3 regions of the Streptomyces sp. NPDC020807 genome follow, and region 3 is predicted to be linked to each of the others. Evidence: riboswitches for the same ligand, from Rfam matches in the RefSeq annotation. Region 3 holds a riboswitch; each other region holds the start of a gene.

What was found. A riboswitch is a leader RNA that binds a small molecule or an ion and turns the genes downstream of it on or off. The one in region 3 is predicted to bind cyclic di-AMP.
Region 1: linked by a shared signal. The riboswitch ahead of AB0G79_RS10960 (LysM peptidoglycan-binding domain-containing protein) and the one ahead of AB0G79_RS15110 (LysM peptidoglycan-binding domain-containing M23 family metallopeptidase) in region 3 are both predicted to bind cyclic di-AMP.
Region 2: linked by a shared signal. The riboswitch ahead of AB0G79_RS23805 (M23 family metallopeptidase) and the one ahead of AB0G79_RS15110 (LysM peptidoglycan-binding domain-containing M23 family metallopeptidase) in region 3 are both predicted to bind cyclic di-AMP.

The regions. Positions count from the first base shown of each region.
Region 1 covers NZ_JBFADU010000005.1:181,104-187,122, reverse strand. Annotated here, with positions in the region: gene AB0G79_RS10975 (SpoIIE family protein phosphatase) at 1-359, opposite strand, end outside; gene AB0G79_RS10970 (alpha/beta hydrolase) at 526-1,290, shown strand; gene AB0G79_RS10965 (alpha/beta family hydrolase) at 1,431-2,717, shown strand; gene AB0G79_RS10960 (LysM peptidoglycan-binding domain-containing protein) at 2,711-3,619, opposite strand; cyclic di-AMP (ydaO/yuaA leader) riboswitch at 3,624-3,808, opposite strand; gene AB0G79_RS10955 (hypothetical protein) at 4,126-4,761, shown strand; gene AB0G79_RS10950 (phosphocholine-specific phospholipase C) at 4,769-6,019, opposite strand, start outside.
Region 2 covers NZ_JBFADU010000018.1:24,890-30,908, reverse strand. Annotated here, with positions in the region: gene AB0G79_RS23815 (pitrilysin family protein) at 1-83, shown strand, start outside; gene AB0G79_RS23810 (pitrilysin family protein) at 110-1,477, shown strand; cyclic di-AMP (ydaO/yuaA leader) riboswitch at 1,694-1,855, shown strand; gene AB0G79_RS23805 (M23 family metallopeptidase) at 1,863-2,645, shown strand; gene AB0G79_RS23800 (GntR family transcriptional regulator) at 2,779-3,462, shown strand; gene AB0G79_RS23795 (HPr family phosphocarrier protein) at 3,616-3,897, opposite strand; gene AB0G79_RS23790 (GNAT family N-acetyltransferase) at 4,073-6,019, shown strand, end outside.
Region 3 covers NZ_JBFADU010000008.1:52,628-58,646, forward strand. Annotated here, with positions in the region: gene AB0G79_RS15090 (STM4013/SEN3800 family hydrolase) at 1-445, shown strand, start outside; gene AB0G79_RS15095 (STM4012 family radical SAM protein) at 442-1,782, shown strand; gene AB0G79_RS15100 (STM4011 family radical SAM protein) at 1,792-2,652, shown strand; gene AB0G79_RS15105 (SGNH/GDSL hydrolase family protein) at 2,639-3,433, opposite strand; gene AB0G79_RS15110 (LysM peptidoglycan-binding domain-containing M23 family metallopeptidase) at 3,610-4,620, opposite strand; cyclic di-AMP (ydaO/yuaA leader) riboswitch at 4,625-4,779, opposite strand; gene AB0G79_RS15115 (tyrosine-protein phosphatase) at 5,175-5,996, shown strand.

The DNA.
Region 1 (6,019 bases), on a different contig from region 3:
TCCTCGACGTCGGAGAGGTGCACCGCCTGCCCCGAGCGGTAGGCCTCGGCGACCGGGAACGGCCGGTTCAGGTGCATCCGCCACCACGGGCGGAACAACGGGCCCGGCAGCCCCACGAGCACCGCGAGACGCAGCAGGCCGGGCGTCTCGGAGCGGAGGTACATCCCGCCCGCGTAGCCGCCGACGGCCTCGACGGTCCGGAGGGCGGCCTCCGCGACCACCCGCGTGAGCGCACCGGAGGCGGGCCCGTCGGCAGAACCGTTCCCTGACGGATGCCCGGTGCCGCCCGCCGGGCCGGGGCGGGACGTGCCGTGCGAGGTCACACAGCCAGGATGCGCCTGCCCCGAAAGGCAGCGCATCCCGGAGAAGCGTGCGACCGGGGCGGGGCGCGCATCGAGCTCCGCGCGCCGCCCTCACACTTCCCCGCGCCGGTGACCCGACTCACCGCAGACGATTACACTCAGTAACCAAGCGAGGCCGTCGCCCGGATCTGGGCGGCCTCCCCGTTCGCTGCCAGGGGGCATGATGACGCACCGCGTTCTTCCGTACGACGTTCATGGCGAGGGACCCGGCCGGGCCCTCGTGCTGCACAACTGGTTCGGCGACCGCACGAGCTTCGCGCCCCTGCGCGACCACCTCGACGGCGCGGCCGGCACCTACGCCTTCGTCGACTGCCGGGGCTACGGCGAGGCCCGCGACATCGAGGGCGCCTACACGATGGAGGAGGTCGCCTCCGACGCGCTCGCCGTCGCCGACGACCTGGGCTGGGAGGCGTTCTCCGTCATCGGCCACTCCATGGGCGGCAAGGCGGCGCAGCTCATGCTCCTCGACGCGCCCGACCGGGTCCGCTCCGTCATCGGCATCTCGCCGGTGGCCGCCTCAGGGTTCCCGCTCGACGGCGAGACGTGGGAGCTCTTCGCCGGCGCCGCCGACTCCCCGGCGAACCGGCGCGCGATCATCGACACGACCACGGGCGGCAGATACGACGACGCCTGGCTCGGCGCGCTCGTCGACCGGTCTGTCAACCGTTCCTCGGCCACCGCCTTCCGGCGCTATCTCGACTCCTGGTCGGGCCCCGACTTCCACGAGCGCGTCCGCGACAACACCACCCCCGTCCTCCTCGTCGTCGGCGCGCACGACCCCGCCCTCGGCGCCGAGGCCATGGAGGCGACCTGGCTGCGCTGGTACCCGAACGCCCGCCTGGAGGTCCTGAAGGACGCGGGCCACTACGCACCGGAGGAGACCCCGGGACCCCTCGCGGAGGCCATCGAGGCGTTCCTCGCGGCCTGAGGAAGCACGCGACCCCGGCCATGATCCGCCGGACAGGCCCTAGGCTGGAGACACCGGCCGGGGACGGGACGCACCTGCCCTTCCCGGAACTCGGGTCTCGGACTCCGGACCCCGGCCGCCTCGGCGGAAGGTGGCGGATCATGGAGTTCAGCGACCGGACCGACGCGGGTCGAAGGCTCGCCGAACGCCTCGGCCACCTCAGGGGTCAGGACGTCGTCGTCCTCGGTCTGCCGCGCGGAGGAGTGCCGGTCGCCGCGCCGGTCGCGGAGGCCCTCGGTGCGCCGCTCGACATCTGCCTCGTACGGAAACTCGGGGTGCCGTACCAGCCCGAGCTGGCGATGGGCGCGCTCGGGGAGGGCGGGGTGCGGGTTCTCAACGATCAGATCCTGCGCGAGACGGGTGTCGACGACCAGGATCTCGCCGCGGTGGAGGAGCGCGAGCTCGCCGAGCTCGACGCGCGGACCCGTCGCTACCGGGGCGACCGGCCGCCCGTGCCCCTGGAGGGCAGGACGGTGGTCGTGGTCGACGACGGGCTCGCGACGGGCGCCACCGCGCTCGCCGCCTGCCGGGTGGTCCGTGCCAGGGGCGCCGCGCGGATCGTCCTCGCCGTCCCGGTCGCGCCGCGCGGCTGGCACGCGCGCGTCGGAGGCGAGGCGGACGAGACCGTGAGCGTGAGCGAGCCGGTCTTCTTCCAGGCGATCGGGCAGTTCTACCGGGACTTCTCCCAGACCCGGGACGACGAGGTCCTCGACTGCCTCGCCCGGAGCCGCGCCGCGCACGGACCCGTCGTGCGGGACACCGAGGTCCGGATCCCGACGGCGGGCGCCACCCTCGCCGGGCGGCTCGCCCTGCCCGACGACGCGCTCGGTGTCGTGCTCTTCGCCCACGGGAGCGGCAGTGGTCGGCACAGTCCCCGCAACCGGTCGGTCGCCGCCGCCCTCGGCAAGGCCGGACTCGGCACTCTGCTGTTCGACCTGCTGACGGAGCAGGAGGCGGCGGACCGGGCGCGGGTCTTCGACACCCCGCTGCTCGCCGGCCGTCTCGCGGGCGCCACGGAGTGGCTGGCCGGACGGCCGGAGTGCGCCGGGCTGCCGCTCGGGTACTTCGGCGCGAGTACGGGCGCGGCGGCGGCGCTGTGGGCGGCGGCGGACGCCGGCGCGGGGATCGACGCCGTGGTGTCACGAGGAGGCAGGCCCGACCTCGCCGGGGAACGGCTGGCACGGGTGCGCGCCCCGACCCTCCTCGTGGTGGGCGGCCGGGACGCGCTCGTCCTGGACCTGAACCGGCGGGCGCAGGCGCTGCTGCGCTGCGAGAACCGGCTGGCGGTCGTCGAGGGCGCCACGCACCTCTTCGCGGAACCCGGTGCCCTGGAGGAGGTGGCGGAGCTCGCCACCTCCTGGTTCACCGGGTGCTTCCGGCGTCAGTAGGCGCCGTTGACGTTGTCGATCGAGCCGTAGCGGTCGGCGGCGTAGTTGGAGGCGGCGGTGATGTTGGCGACCGGGTCGAAGAGGTCGGTCGACGTGCCGGGCACGTGGTAGGCGTCGAAGGTCGGCTGGATCACCTGGAGCAGGCCCTTCGAGGGCGTGCCGGCGGCGGCGTTGGAGTCCCACAGGTTGATGGCCTGCGGGTTGCCGGAGGACTCGCGCATGATGTTGCGGAGGATGCCGTCGTACGAGCCCGGGATGCCGTTGCGGGCCATGATGTCGAGGGACTCGCGGATCCATCCGTCGAGGTTGTCGGCGTACTGGGTGGCGGCGGGGGCGGCCTGCACGGCCCGCGCGGGGGCGGCCTGCACCGGAGCGGCGGCCCGGGCGGGGGCCTGGGCAGGAGCCGCCTGGGCAGGAGCCGCCTGGGCGGGGGCCGCGCGGCGCTCGGAGCGGCTGGCGCGGTCCGTCGTGGAGCTCTTCTTCGCCGGGGCGGAAACGGGCTTCGCGGAATTCCGACGAAGTGTCAGTTCGAGGCCGGGGTGAATGAGTGACGGATTGTCACCCACGGCGGCCCTGTTGGCCCGGTAAAGGCTCTTCCAGCCGCCCTGGATTCCCTTCTTCTGTGCGATCAGGGAAAGGGAGTCGCCGCTGACGACGGTGTACGTGCGGGCGGCCGTGGCGGCGGTCGGGGCCGAGAGCGCGACCGGCGCCGCGGCGGCGGGGGAGGCGGCGGGAGCGGCCGCGGGGGCGGCGATCGCCGGGGCTCCGGAGGCGGGTGCGGCACCGGCCGAGGCCGGGGCGATCAGCGGGAGCGCGAGGGCGACCCCACCCGTGCCGACCAGGGCGATGCCCTGGGAGACGGGACGGCGTCGGGGGCGGCGGTGCTTACCGTGAGCAGGCATGTCGGGTTCCTCTCCGGCGCCTGCGAGGTGAGCTGTCGGGTTCGGACGGGAGGTGTCCGGCCGCGCGCACGCGGCTGCACCCCGAGCCGTCCCGGGAATCCGGTCCGGCGTATTCGTGGGTCCCCCGCTCCTGCCGTCGGGTGAAAGGGAGGTATTTCGAGCGGTGGCAGGATTAGGCGATCCGCTCGAATGGGGGTGACCGTAGGCCAGGAATGCGCGGGACAACAAGAGGGGGATGGTCGGTGGAGTGCGAAAGGGGACGTGGAATTCACGGAATTCAAGATCGACCGGCCGCCGGCGGTGCGGAACTGCCGTGTGTCCCATGGCCTGCCGAGAAGTCGATCACCCTCGCGCATTCCGAAACGTGAATCACGTCACGCGGCGTTCAATGTCCGAATATGCCGAATATGCGCGAGCCGCCCCGAGTCGCCCCCGAACGCACGGGTAAAAGTCGCAAACCGGGCATTCCTCATCAAAGATGGTGCTACCCGACCGAGGAGTGCCGAATGCCGCCCGTGACCGCCCCGCCGAGCCCCGACCTCGTCGACCGCGAGGCCGCCGCGCTGTACGAGTCCGCCGCCTGGCGGCGGATCGCGGCCGACTGGACGGACGTCGGACCGGACGTCGCGCCGGAGGCCGGGGCGGTCGTCGGGGCGGTCGCTCCCGGGAAGGACTGGCGGAGCCTGCTCTCCGTCCCGGTCGACCGGCTCGTGGCCCAGGCCCTCGACTCCCTGCCGCCCGCCCTCCCCGCCGACCGCCGCCTCCCCGGCCGCCTCGGCGCCGTCCTGCCGGACCGGCTGCACGCCTGGCGACGCGTCGGCCGCGGCGACCTCCTCCCCTCGGTCCACCTCGGCTACGCCCGGCTCGTGCTCACCGAATGGGGGTGGCAGAACGCCCCGTACAAGCTGCGCGACCGGCGCGGAGCCCGTTGCGTCTGCGGGGCCCTCCTCGCCGCGCACCGCCTCGGTCACGGCAGCGCCGACACGATGAACGAGGCGGCGGCCTGGGTGATGACGGAGCTCAGGTCGCGCGGCTGGAACGACCTCATCGGACCGTGGAACCGCGCCCCCGGCCGCACGGCCGAGGACGCGGTGGCCCTCCTCGACGCCACCGTCCGGCGCGCCGCCGAAGCGGGCCGTTGAAGGGGGTTCAGCCGGTGACGCTCGGCGCGCCCGTCTCGATGTGCCCGGTGTACCGGCGTGACCAGGTGCCGTCGATGTCGGCGAAGACCGTGAAGTCGTACCAGCCGTCGTTGTACGCGACCGCGTTGAAGAAGTCCTCGCGGGAGGAGTTCGCGGCCACCGTGTACGTCCACGGCCCGTCCGAGCGGTAGGCGTTGGAGCGGATCGTGAAGGTGACGGGCCCGGCCGAGGCGTTGGTCATCCTGAACCACAGGGCCGTCCTGCCGGTCCCGGCCTCGGGCGCGAACCGGGCCGCGACCTCGACGGCCTTGCCCGCCTTCGACGCGTCGCCGATGAAGCGGCGCAGGAAGCGGTTGGGGCCCATCATCGAGATGTCGTACTTCCCGGAGCCGGACCCGAGTCCGATGTTGAAGTAGTCGGAGGCCGTGCCGCCGGCGTCGACCGTGTACTGCCACGCGGCCGTGTCCCGGTACTGGTGCGGGTGGATCGAGAAGTGCGCCGGCCGCTTGGCCTCCGCACCCTGGTTCGTCATCGAGAACCAGGCCAGGATCTTGCCGGCGGCGCCGAACTCGAACCGGTCGAGGTTGCCGTTGACCTGGTAGGGGATCGCGCGCGCCGGACGGGTGCCGGGCTCCTGCGCGGGCAGGGCGTTGTTCTGCGGGACGGGGTTCGGGAGCGGGCCGCAGGTGGCCTGTCCGATGACCTTCGCCGTCGACGGCAGGCCGGCGGGAACCCCGTACACCGGGTGCGCGAAGTCGAAGACTCCCGTCAGGTCCCCGGTCACCTTCCGCCGCCACGCGCTGATGTGGGGGCAGGTGGCAGGGGTGCCGAGGGCCGCCGTCCACGTCTCCAGGAAGCGCAGGACGGACGTGTGGTCGAAGACCTCGGAGCTGACCCAGCCGCCCCGCGTCCACGGCGACAGGACGAGCATGGGGACGCGGAAGCCGAGGCCGATCGGTACGCCGTCGAGGTACTCGCCCGGTGTTCCGGGCGGGGCGACCGGCGGCGGCACGTGGTCGAAGAAGCCGTCGTTCTCGTCGTAGTTGAGGAAGAGGACCGAGGAGTCGAAGACCTCGGGGTTCGCGGCGAGGGCGCGGTAGACGAGGTCGACGAAGTGGGCGCCGTCGCCGGGAGGCGCGTACGGGTGCTCGGAGAAGGCCTCGTTGGCGACCACCCAGGACACCTGGGGGAGCGTGCCCGCGAGCACGTCGGCGCGGATGGCGGCGGCGATGTCGTCGGGCGTGGAGCCGGTGACCTT
Region 2 (6,019 bases), on a different contig from region 3:
TGCGTCCCGACAACCGCGCCGTGCTCGTCTACGAGCCCGTGGCACCCGAGCAGAGCGACGAGGAAGAGGGGGCGGACCGGTGACCGACACTGCCGCGTCTTTGACGAGCATGGACTTCCACCCGCAGCCGACGCCCGGCGAGGCCAAGCCCTGGGCCTTCCCGGCCCCGGACCGCGGCAGCCTGTCCAACGGCCTGACGGTGCTGACGAGTCACCGCCCCGGCCAGCAGGTCGTCGCCGTGGAGATCTTCCTCCCGGCGCCGCTCGACGCCGAGCCCGCCGGTCTCGACGGCGTCGCCACGATCATGGCCCGCGCGCTCTCGGAGGGCACGGACCAGCGCAGCGCCGAGGAGTTCGCGGCCGAGCTGGAGCGCTGCGGCGCGACGCTCGACGCGCACGCCGACCACCCGGGCGTACGGGTCTCCCTGGAGGTCCCGGTCTCCCGGCTGCCCAAGGCGCTCGGGCTGCTCTCCGAGGCCCTCATCTCCCCGGCGTTCCCGGTGGAGGAGATCGAGCGCCTCGTGGCCAACCGGCTCGACGAGATCCCGCACGAGGCGGCCAACCCGGCGCGGCGCGCGGCCAAGCAGCTCTCCAAGGAGCTGTTCCCGGCGGAGTCGCGGCTGTCCCGGCCGCGCCAGGGCACCGAGGAGACCGTCAAGGCGATCGACGCCGCCGCGGTCCGCGCGTTCTACGACGCGCACGTGCGGCCCGCCACGGCGACCGCCGTGGTCGTCGGCGACCTGACCGGTGTCGACCTCGACAAGCTCCTCGCCGAGACGCTGGGCGCCTGGACGGGCGAGCCGGGCGAGCCGCTGCCGATGCCGTCGATCACCGCCGACGACACCGGACGGGTCGTCATCGTGGACCGGCCGGGCGCGGTCCAGACCCAGTTGCTGATCGGCCGGATCGGTCCGGACCGTCACGACAGCGTCTGGGCGGCTCAGGTCCTCGGCACGTACTGCCTGGGCGGCACGCTCACGTCCCGGCTCGACCGGGTCCTGCGCGAGGAGAAGGGCTACACGTACGGCGTGCGGGCCTTCGGGCAGGTGCTGCGCTCCGACGCCGAGGGGCGCGGCGCGTCGATGCTCGCGATCAGCGGTTCGGTCGACACCCCCAACACCGGTCCGGCACTTGACGACCTGTGGAAGGTGCTGCGGACCCTCGCCGCCGAGGGCCTCACCGACGGCGAGCGCGAGACCGCCGTGCAGAACCTGGTGGGCGTGGCCCCGCTCAAGTACGAGACGGCCGGTTCGGTCGCCGGGACGCTCGCCGACCAGGTCGAGCAGCACCTCCCGGACGACTACCAGGCCCGGTTGTACGCCCGGCTGGCCGAGACGGGCACGGTCGAGGCGACCGCCGCCGTCGTCAACGCCTTCCCGGTGGACCGGCTCGTCACCGTCCTGGTGGGCGACGCGGCGCAGATCGCGGAGCCGGTGCGCGCGCTCGGGATCGGCGAGGTCACGGTCGTGACGGGCTGATCCGACGGGCTGACAACCAGCTTGCCGGCACGGCCCGAGGAGGCCCCGACGTCATGGTTTCGTCGGGGCCTTCCGCTATGTCTGAATTGGGAACAAGTCGACAGTATGACCTGTGGCATGTCTTACAAACAGGCGTGTCTGTTTGGTGATGGGAAGACGGGACGCATAGCGTCGGGGCGGCTGTCCGGCAGTTGCACGTGCCGCACCCGCGGCGACGGACAGTCATCGCCGAGTCCCCGTCAGGCGCGAGCCTGGGGAGCCGGGGACCCATAGTCCCTGGGGTGAATCGGGCGCCTTCGTCACCGACGGAGGGGCTCGTAGGAGACCTTCCTGCTCCGAACCCGTCAGCTAACCCGGTAGGCGAGAAGGAAGGAAAGGAACAGCCTTGGCGTTCACCCGTGCCACCGGGAAGCATCGTGGTCCGAGCCGGATGGCTCGCCGCAGCGCGGGTATAGCGGGCGTCGCGACGCTCGCGACCACCGGCGTCATAGGAACCCTCGCCTCCCCGGCGCTCGCCGCCGACGGTGACAACCGCTCCGCCGAGGACACCGGGCTCACCCAGGTGATCACCGAGGACTCCCTCGCGGACCGGGTCAACGCCCAGGTCGCCGCCCAGGAGCAGGAGGCCTTCGAGGCCGCCGCCAAGGCGAAGGCCGAGGCCGAGGCCCGCGCGGAGGCCAAGCGCAAGGCCGAGGCCCGCGCCAAGGAGGTCCGCGAGGAGCGCGAGCGCGCCGCCCGCGAGGCCGAGCGCCGCCGCCTCGCCACCTTCCAGCTCCCCGTCGCCGGCTCGTACGTGAGCACCGGCTACAAGACCGGCGGCTCGCTCTGGTCCTCCGGCAGCCACTCCGGCATCGACTTCCACGCCGCCTACGGCAGCAGCGTCGTCTCCGTCGGCTCCGGCACCGTCGTCGAGGCCGGCTGGGGCGGCGCGTACGGCAACAACATCGTCATCCAGATGAACGACGGCACGTACACCCAGTACGGGCACCTCTCGTCCATCGGGGTCTACGTCGGCCAGACCGTCGAGCCGGGCCAGCAGATAGGCATCTCGGGCTCGACCGGCAACTCGACCGGCCCCCACCTCCACTTCGAGGCCCGGACGGGCGCCGAGTACGGCTCGGACATCAACCCCATCACGTACCTCCGCGCCCGCGGCGTCAGCCTCTGACGTACCGCGCGTTCCGCGTCACGAAAGCCCCGGCTCGTCCAGAGCCGGGGCTTTTTGAATTCTCGGGGGGCATCGGAATTTCCGCTCTGCTGCAATAGAGTCGGTCTCTCGCGGAAGAAAGCGGAGGTCGGTCATGCGCGTTCCCGCGCAATCGGTATGCACGGCGATCCGGGACGACATCGTCTCGGGCGTCTTCGAGCGGGGAGGGCGGCTGACCGAGGAGCAGCTCGCCCGCCGCTACGGGGTCTCCCGTGTCCCGGTCCGCGAGGCCCTGCGCACCCTGGAGTCCGAGGGCTTCGTCGTCACCCGGCGGCACGCCGGCGCCCACGTCGCCGAACCCACCGAACAGGAGGCGGCCGATCTCCTCGACATGCGGGCCCTCCTCGAACCGCTGGGCGCCGCCAGGGCCGCGCAGCGGCGTACGGAGGCGCACCTCAAGGTGTTGCGGGGCCTGGTCAGGCTGGGGCAGGAGCGGGCCAGGCGCGGCCAGGGCGAGGATCTGCGGGCGCTCGGGGCCTGGTTCCACGAGACCCTCGCGCAGGCCTCCGGCAGCCCGGCCCTGACGGCGCTGCTGACCCAGCTGCGGCACAAGATCGCCTGGATGTACGCGGTCGACCAGCCGGCCAAGCCCGTCGAGGCCTGGGCGGAGCACGGCGCCATCGTGGACGCGGTCGCGCGGGGGGACGCCGAGCGGGCCAGGGCGCTGACCGCCCTGCACGCGGAACGCACGCTCGGGCTGCACCGGCTCAAAAGACCGGACGGCGCCCGCGTGAGGGTTTCGCAACATGTCGTCAACACGGCGAGCGGCCGGAATTAACATGCGCGCCGTATACAAAGAGACGTATGCGGGGGGAAATTCGAACCGCGCTTTTCGTGCTGCCTGGAAAAGGTGAAACCGGCGCTCCGGAATGCGAATGGCCCGGCCGCCGGAATTCCGGCGGCCGGGCCATTCGTCGTGCGGTGGTCCGGATCAGACGGTCTCGGGGAGCTCGTCCAGGCCCTCGGCGACCAGCTTCGCGAGGCGGTCGAGAGCGGTCTCGGCGCCCTCGGCGTCGGAAGCGAGGACGACCTCCTCGCCGCCCTGCGCACCCAGGCCGAGCACCGCGAGCATGGACGCGGCGTTCACGGGGGTGCCCTCGGACTTGGCGATCGTCACCGGCACGCCGGAAGCCGTGGCGGCACGGACGAAGATGGACGCGGGGCGGGCGTGCAGGCCCTCGGCCCAGCCGACGTTGACGCGGCGCTCAGCCATGGTGTTGCCCTTCGGGTCTCAAGCGGGTTGTCTAGACCAGTCTCTCACGGGATGCGCGGTGCTCAAGCCGACCTTCGGCCCGGAACGGACCGTCTTTCGGCCCTCCCCACCTTGCCCGCCCGCCGCGCGCCGCGCGACCGATGCCCGTAGGGCGTACCACCCTTAGGCTGACCCCATGCAGAGCGCCTCGGAGCCGTCGGAGCACGCCTACCCCGATCACTGGGAGGCCGACGTGGTGCTCCGGGACGGCGGCACCGCGCGCATCAGGCCCATCACCGTCGACGACGCCGACCGGCTCGTCAGCTTCTACGAGCAGGTCTCGGACGAGTCGAAGTACTACCGCTTCTTCGCGCCCTACCCGAGGCTCTCCGCCAAGGACGTCCACCGCTTCACCCACCACGACTTCGTCGACCGCGTCGGCCTCGCCGCGACCGTCGGCGGCGAGTTCATCGCCACCGTCCGCTACGACCGCATCGACGAGCGGGGCATGCCCGCCTCGGGTCCCGCCGACGAGGCCGAGGTCGCCTTCCTGGTCCAGGACGCCCACCAGGGGCGCGGTGTCGCCTCCGCGCTGCTCGAACACATCGCGGCCGTCGCCCGCGAGCGGGACATCCGCCGCTTCGCCGCCGAGGTGCTCCCCGCCAACACCAAGATGATCAAGGTCTTCACGGACGCCGGGTACACCCAGAAGCGCAGCTTCGAGGACGGCTCCGTCCGCCTCCACCTCGACCTCGAACCGACCGACCGCTCCCTCGCCGTCCAGCGCGCCCGCGAGCAGCGCGCGGAGGCGCGGTCCGTGCAGCGGCTCCTCACCCCCCGGTCCGTCGCCGTCGTCGGCGCCGGCCGCGCGCCCGGCGGGGTCGGCAGGACCGTCCTCCGCGACCTCCTCGACGGCGGCTTCACCGGCCGTGTGTACGCGGTGAACGCGGCGCTCACCGACGAGACCGGCACCATCGACGGCGTCCCCGCGCACTCCTCCGTCGGCGCCGTCGGCGAACCCGTCGACCTCGCGATCGTCGCCGTCCCCGCCGAACGGGTCCCGGAGGCCGTCGCCGACTGCGGCGAGAACGGCGTCCAGGGCCTCGTCGTCCTCTCCGCCGGATACGCCGAGAGCGGCACCGAGGGCCGCGAGAGGCAGCGCGCGCTGGTGCGGCAGGCCCGCTCGTACGGCATGCGGATCATCGGCCCCAACGCCTTCGGCATCATCAACACCGCCGACGGCGTCCGGCTCAACGCCTCCCTCGCCCCCCAGATGCCGGCCGCCGGGCGGATCGGGCTCTTCACCCAGTCCGGCGCGATCGGCATCGCGCTCCTCGCCGGGCTCCACCGCCACGGCGCGGGGCTCTCCTCCTTCATCTCCGCGGGCAACCGCGCCGACGTCTCCGGCAACGACTTCCTCCAGCACTGGTACGACGACCCCGGCACCGACGTCGTCCTCCTCTACCTGGAGTCGATCGGCAACCCCCGCAAGTTCACCCGCCTCGCCCGCCGCACCGCCGCCGTCAAGCCGGTCGTCGTCGTCAAGGGCGCCCGGCACAGCGGCAGCGCCCCGCCCGGCCACCGCGTCCCCGTCACCCGCATCCCGCACGCCACGGTCTCGGCGCTGCTCCGCCAGGCCGGGGTCATCCGCGTCGACACCGTCACCGAGCTCGTCGACGCGGGTCTCCTCCTGTCCGCCCAGCCGCTGCCGGCCGGGCCACGCGTCGCGATCCTCGGCAACTCCGAGTCGCTCGGCCTCCTCACGTACGACGCCTGCCTCACCGAGGGACTGCGCCCGCTGCGGCCGCTCGACCTCACCACGGCGGCGGGCCCGGCCGACTTCCGGGACGCGCTCGCGGCGGCGCTCGCGGACGAGACCTCCGACGCGGTCGTCGTGACCGCGATCCCGTGGGTGGGGGAGAACGGAGCCACCGAGTCCGGCGACGGGGAGGTCCTCGCCGCCGCCCTGCGTGAGGCCGTCGCCGCCGCCCCGACCTCGGCGAAGCCGGTCGTCGTCGTCCACGTCGAGATGGGCGGCCTCGCGGAGGCCCTCGCGGTCGCGACGAGCACCCGCCCGGCGCCGCAGGGGGCGCGTACGGCACCGACGGGATCGCGCACGGCCCCGCCCGAACCCGGACCGCTC
Region 3 (6,019 bases):
GCTCGGCACCGTGCTGCCCGGCCTCTTCCAGGAGAGCCACTGGGAGCCCTCCTTCGGCGTCGCCTCGCCGACCTCCTTCGAGTCGCAGGTCACCCGCGCCGAGGAGGTCGTCGCCGGGCTCCCCCGCGACCGCCGCCTCTTCCTCTTCGTGAACGTGTCCGCGCTGCACCAGCCCAACTGGTTCCACCTGCCGGGGGCGACCCGCGAGGCGGGCGACTCACGGGCCACGCACGCGGCGGCCCTGGAGTACGTGGACCGGCACGTAGGCCGGCTCTTCGCCGCGATGAGCAGCCGCCGCCCGTGCTTCGCGATCGTCTGCTCCGACCACGGGACGGCGTACGGGGAGGACGGTTTCACCGGCCACCGGCTCGGCCACGAGGTCGTGTGGACGGTGCCGTACGCGCAGTTCGTCCTGCCCGGCCCCGAGGACGGTGACGCCGCATGAGCACGGCCCCCCGCCCGTACCGCAGCTACGTCTACGCCTACCCGCACAAGACGGCCTACCGCGCGCTTCCCGAGCGACCCGAGCTCGCCGCCCTCTGGGCCGACGAGCCGAAGGACGCGCTCTCCCTCTACGCGCACATACCGTTCTGCGAGGTCCGCTGCGGCTTCTGCAACCTCTTCACCCGGATCGGCGCACCCGACGAGCTGACGACCCGCTACCTGGACGCGCTCGACCGCCAGGCCACGGCCGTCCGCGAGGCGCTCGGCGACCGCGGGCCGGTGCGGTTCGCCACGGCCGCCTTCGGCGGCGGCACGCCGACCTTCCTCACCGCCGCCGAGCTGGAGCGGCTCTGCGACATCGCCGAGAAGCGGATGGGCGCCGACCTGCGGGCCGTGCCGCTCTCCGTGGAGACCTCGCCCTCGACCGCCACGGCCGACCGGCTCGCCGTCCTCGCCGAGCGGGGCGCGACCAGGCTGAGCATCGGCGTGCAGAGCTTCGTGGAGGCGGAGGCGCGGGCGGCCGTCCGGCCGCAGCGGCGCGCCGACGTGGAGGCGGCGCTCGGCCGCATCCGCGACACCTGCGTCCCCGTCCTCAACATCGACCTCATCTACGGCATCGACGGCCAGACCGAGCGGTCCTGGCGGAGCTCGCTCGACGCGGCCCTCGCCTGGCGCCCGGAGGAGCTGTACCTCTACCCGCTGTACGTGCGGCCGCTGACCGGCCTCGGCCGGATCCAGGACCCGGCCGCGGCGGACCGGGAGTGGGACGAGCAGCGGCTCCGCCTCTACCGGTACGGCCGCGACCACCTCCTCGCCCACGGCTACGAGCAGGTGTCGATGCGGATGTTCCGCCGTGCGGACGCGGGCCCGTCCGGGCCCGACGACTACGCCTGCCAGACGGACGGCATGATCGGCCTGGGCTGCGGCGCCCGCTCGTACACCTCGGCGCTGCACTACTCCTTCGACTACGCCGTCGACATGCGGAAGATCCGCACGATCATCGACACGTACACGGAGACGGGTCCGGAGGAATTCGCGCGGGCCCATCACGGCTTCGCGACGACCGGGGCCGAGGCCCGGCGCCGCCACCTGCTCCAGTCGCTGCTCCAGGCCGAGGGGATGCCGCTCGCCGGGTACGAGGAGCGGTTCGGCTCCTCGCCGTTCGCCGACTTCGGGCCGGAGCTCGCGCGCTTCGAGGAGTACGGCTGGCTCGACGCGGACGCGCCGGCCGGGCTGCTGCGGCTGTCGCCGGAGGGTCTGGCGTACTCCGACGGGCTCGGCCCCGAGCTCTTCTCCCCCGTCGTGCGGGCCGCGATGGCCGCGTACGAGCTGAAGTAGGCGGTCGTCGTGGATCTCACCGTGCTCTACCGCGGGCCGCTCTCCTCCTGCGACTTCGACTGCCCGTACTGTCCCTTCGCGAAGCGCCGGGACAGCCGGGAGCAGCTGCGCGCGGACCGGGCCGCGCTGGAACGGTTCACCGGCTGGGCGGCGGCGCAGACGGAGGACCGGCTGCGGATCCTGTTCACGCCGTGGGGCGAGGGTCTGGTGCGCTCCTGGTACCGGCGCGCGCTGGTGGAGCTCTCGCGGCTCCCGCACGTCGAGCGGGTCGCGATCCAGACCAATCTGAGCTGCCGTACGGAGTGGCTGGCGGAGGCCGACCCGGCGAGCGTGGCGCTGTGGTGCACGTACCACCCGGGGCAGACGCCGTACGAGCGGTTCCTCGGCAAGTGCCGGGAGCTCGCGGACCGGGGCGTCCGGTTCAGCGTCGGTGTGGTCGGCCTCCCGGAGCACCGGGAGGAGGCGCGGCGCCTGCGGGCCGCGCTGCCGCCGCACGTCTACCTGTGGGTGAACGCGGCCGAGGGGCACACGTACACCGACGCGGAGGCGGCGGAGTGGACGGCCGTCGACCCGCTCTTCCCGTACAGCCGGCATCCGCACCGCTCGGCGGGGCTGCCCTGCCGCACGGGCGAGTCGGTGATCTCGGTGGACGGCGAGGGGACGGTGCGGCGCTGCCACTTCGTCAGGGCGGAGCTGGGCAACCTGTACGACGGCTCGTACCGCGCCGCCCTGCGTCCCCGCGCCTGTCCCCTCGCCGTCTGCGACTGCCACATCGGGTACGTCCACCTGGAGACGCTGCCGCTGTACGACGTGTTCGCCGGCGGGGTCCTGGAGCGGATCCCCGCCGCACCGCCCCTTACAGGGGCATGAGGTCCGGGCGCTTGGCCTCGACGTGGTCGCCGGAGCTCTCGCCGCGGAGCCGGCGGCCGATCCAGGGCACGAGGTACTCCTTGGCCCAGTGGATGTCGTCGCGCCGGACCTCCAGGGTGCCGCGCGCCGGCAGCGGCGGCCACGGCTGGTCCGGGTCGGCCGGGACCTCCATGCCGAGGACCTGGGCGGCGCGGAGCGCGACCCGGGTGTGGCCGTCGGCCGAGAGGTGGAGCCGGTCGTCGTCCCAGGCCCGCCGGTCCTGCACGGACTTGAGGGACCACAGGTCGAGGACCGGGCAGTCGTACCGGTCGGCGATGGACCGCACGTGCGCGGTGTACGTGGCGATCTTCCCCCGCAGGTGCTTGAGCACGGGGACGTCACGGGTGTCGAAGCCGGTGGTCACCATGACCGTGCCGACGGCGGAGGTGAGGTCCGCTACGGCGCGCTCGAAGCGCTCGGCCACGTCGTCGGGGTCCGTGCCGGGGCGGATGATGTCGTTGCCGCCGGCGCAGAAGGTCACCAGGTCGGGGGCGAGTTCCTTCGCCCTCGGGACCTGTTCCGCCACGATCTGGTCGAGCAGGCGTCCCCGTACGGCCAGGTTGGCGTAGCGGAAGGTGTCGTGCTCCGGCAGCTGGTCGGCGAGCAGGACCGCGAAGCGGTCCGCCCAGCCGACGAAGGTCCCGTCGGGCCCGGGGTCTCCGACGCCCTCGGTGAAACTGTCGCCGATCGCCGCGTACGACCCGATGGCGTTCTTGTCTTCTGATCTCGAATCGTCTGCCACGGGTGCACATCCTTCCCTTTCGAATGTGACCTACGCGACCGTAGGGAGGGGTTGACGAGCAGTGACATATGCCACCGATAAAGAATTCCCCAAGACGGAATACGGCGACGGCCCGGCACACAGGTGCCGGGCCGTCGTCGTGGTGCGCGCGGGGGGGGCGTGCGTCAGCGCGTGCGTCAGATGGAGACGCCGTGGCCGCGCAGGTACGCGAGCGGGTCGATGTCCGAGCCGTAGCTCGGCGAGGTGCGGATCTCGAAGTGCAGGTGCGGGCCGGTGGAGTTGCCGGTCGAGCCGGAGAGGCCGATCTGCTGGCCGCCGCCGACCTGCTGGCCGGCGGAGACGGAGAGGGACGAGAGGTGCGCGTACTGCGAGTAGTTGCCGTCGGCGTGCTGGATGACGACCTCGTTGCCGTAGGCGCCGCTCCAGCCGGCGGAGACGACCGTGCCGGCGCCGACGGCGCGGACGGTGGTGCCGGAGGAGGCGATGAAGTCGGCACCGGTGTGGTAGCCGGAGGACCACATGGAGCCGGAGGCGCGGTACGGGGTGGAGACGCCGTTGCCGACGGGGGCGACCCAGCCGGACGAGGTGGCGGCCACGGAGGTGCGCTCGGTGCTGCGGGAGGCGCGCTGGGTGTCGCCGTTCTTCGAGGAGGAAGAGGAGGAGGGCGACGAGGCGGCGGAGGAGGACGAGGAAGAGGAGGCCGAGGACGACTTCTTCTTGGTCTGCGCCTTCTGGGAGTGCGCCTTCACGGTGCTCTTCGGGGCGGCCTTCACGGTGCCGGCCGGGGTGCTCTTCGCACCGAGGGTCAGCTTCATGCCGGGCATGATCAGCGAGGGGTCCTCACCGACGACCTGGCGGTTGTCCTCGTAGAGCTTCTCCCAGCCACCGGCGACGTTCTGCTCGTCGGCGATCTTCGAGAGGTAGTCGCCGCTGACGACGGAGTACGTCTTCGGGGCGGCCTTCACGGCGGCGACCGGGGTCGCCTTCAGCGCGGCGGGGGCCTTCGCCTGGGCGGCGACGGTCACGGCCTGGGCGGGAACGGCGGCCGGGGCGGCCTGCTCGGCGGCGTAGGCCCCGGTGGCGCCGAAGATCGGCAGGGCGACGACGGCGCCGCCCGTACCGGCGGCGACGAGGCCGCGGGTCAGGGGGCTGAACTTGGGACGGCGGTGCTTACCCTTCGCGGGCATGGCGAATTCCTCTCCGGCGCCTACGAGGTGAGCTGTCGGGTTCGGACTGGAGATGCCCGGCCGCGTGTCACGCGGCTTCACCCCAAGCCGTCCTGCGTCGCGGGACCGGCGTCATTCCTGGGTCCCCCGCTCCTGCCGTGCATGGGATGAGTGCGGATTCCGGGCGGTGGCAGGATTAGGCGGTCCGACCGGATTGATGGCGACGCTAGACGAGCGGGGTCGGAGCAAACAAGCCGCACTTTTCCCTTCCCAAGATCGGCGGCTATTTCCCGGCCGAATTTCGATCACCCTGCGTGGATGACGGTCCCTCGATTTCCTTTTCGTGCACGGGAATTGCTCCGGGCCTCCGACCACGATCCGTCACCTCTATGACCCTGCTCACGAGCGGCCTCTCATCTCACCTTCAAGCGGGGCGCGTTGTGGCCTAGGCCTCATAACGGACAGATCGCCCATTTCCACCAGATGGGGTGCGCCGACACGTCGTCACCTGGATGATTGCGCCAGGAACCGATCTCGCGTGCCCGGCACCCGAACACCGACCACCAGGAGCATCCGTGACGCAGCAGCTGCCGCAGGTCCCGCCCATCGACGCGAACGAGCCCGAGCTCGCGGAGGTCCGCAACTTCCGGGACGTGGGCGGCCTGCCGACGACGGACGGGCGGGCGGTCCGTCCCGGGCGCCTCTTCCGCAGCGGCCACCTCGCCCACGCGACCGAGGAGGACGCGGCCTTCCTCGCCTCGCTGAACCTCCACACCGTCTTCGACTTCCGCAACACCGCGGACCGCCAGATCGAGGGCGCGGACGTCGAGCTCCCCGGCGTGCGGAACGTGAACATACCGCTGAGCGACCCGGCCGACGGCAAGGAGTTCTGGAAGATGGTCCGCGACGGCGACGTCGTGCAGCTGCGGGAGATCCTGGGCGACGGCAAGGCGGCGGCCCGTATGTCCGATTCGTACCGGACGATGCTGGTCGAGCGGACCGCCGAGCACAGCCGGCTCCTGCACGCCCTGGCGGAGGACAGCGTCCCGGCCCTCATGCACTGCGCGGCCGGCAAGGACCGCGCGGGCCTCTCCATCGCGGTCACCCTGCTCGCGGTCGGCGTCGAGCGGGAGGCCATCGAGGCCGACTACGTGAAGTCGAACGCCCCGCACCGCCGCTACAAGGTGCGCCGCAGCTCCACCTCGGCGGACGCCATGTCGCCCGAGGTGATGGAGCTGCTCAGCCCGCTCTTCGACGCGCGGGTGGAGTACCTGCGGGCCGCCCTGGAATCGGTCGAGGCGGCCTGGGGTTCGGTGGAGGCGTACCTCACGGAGGGCCTGAAGCTCTCCCCCGAGACGCGCGAACGCCTCCGCGAGCGTCTGCTCACGGAGGCGTAGGACACCCCGCTCCCGGCGACCCC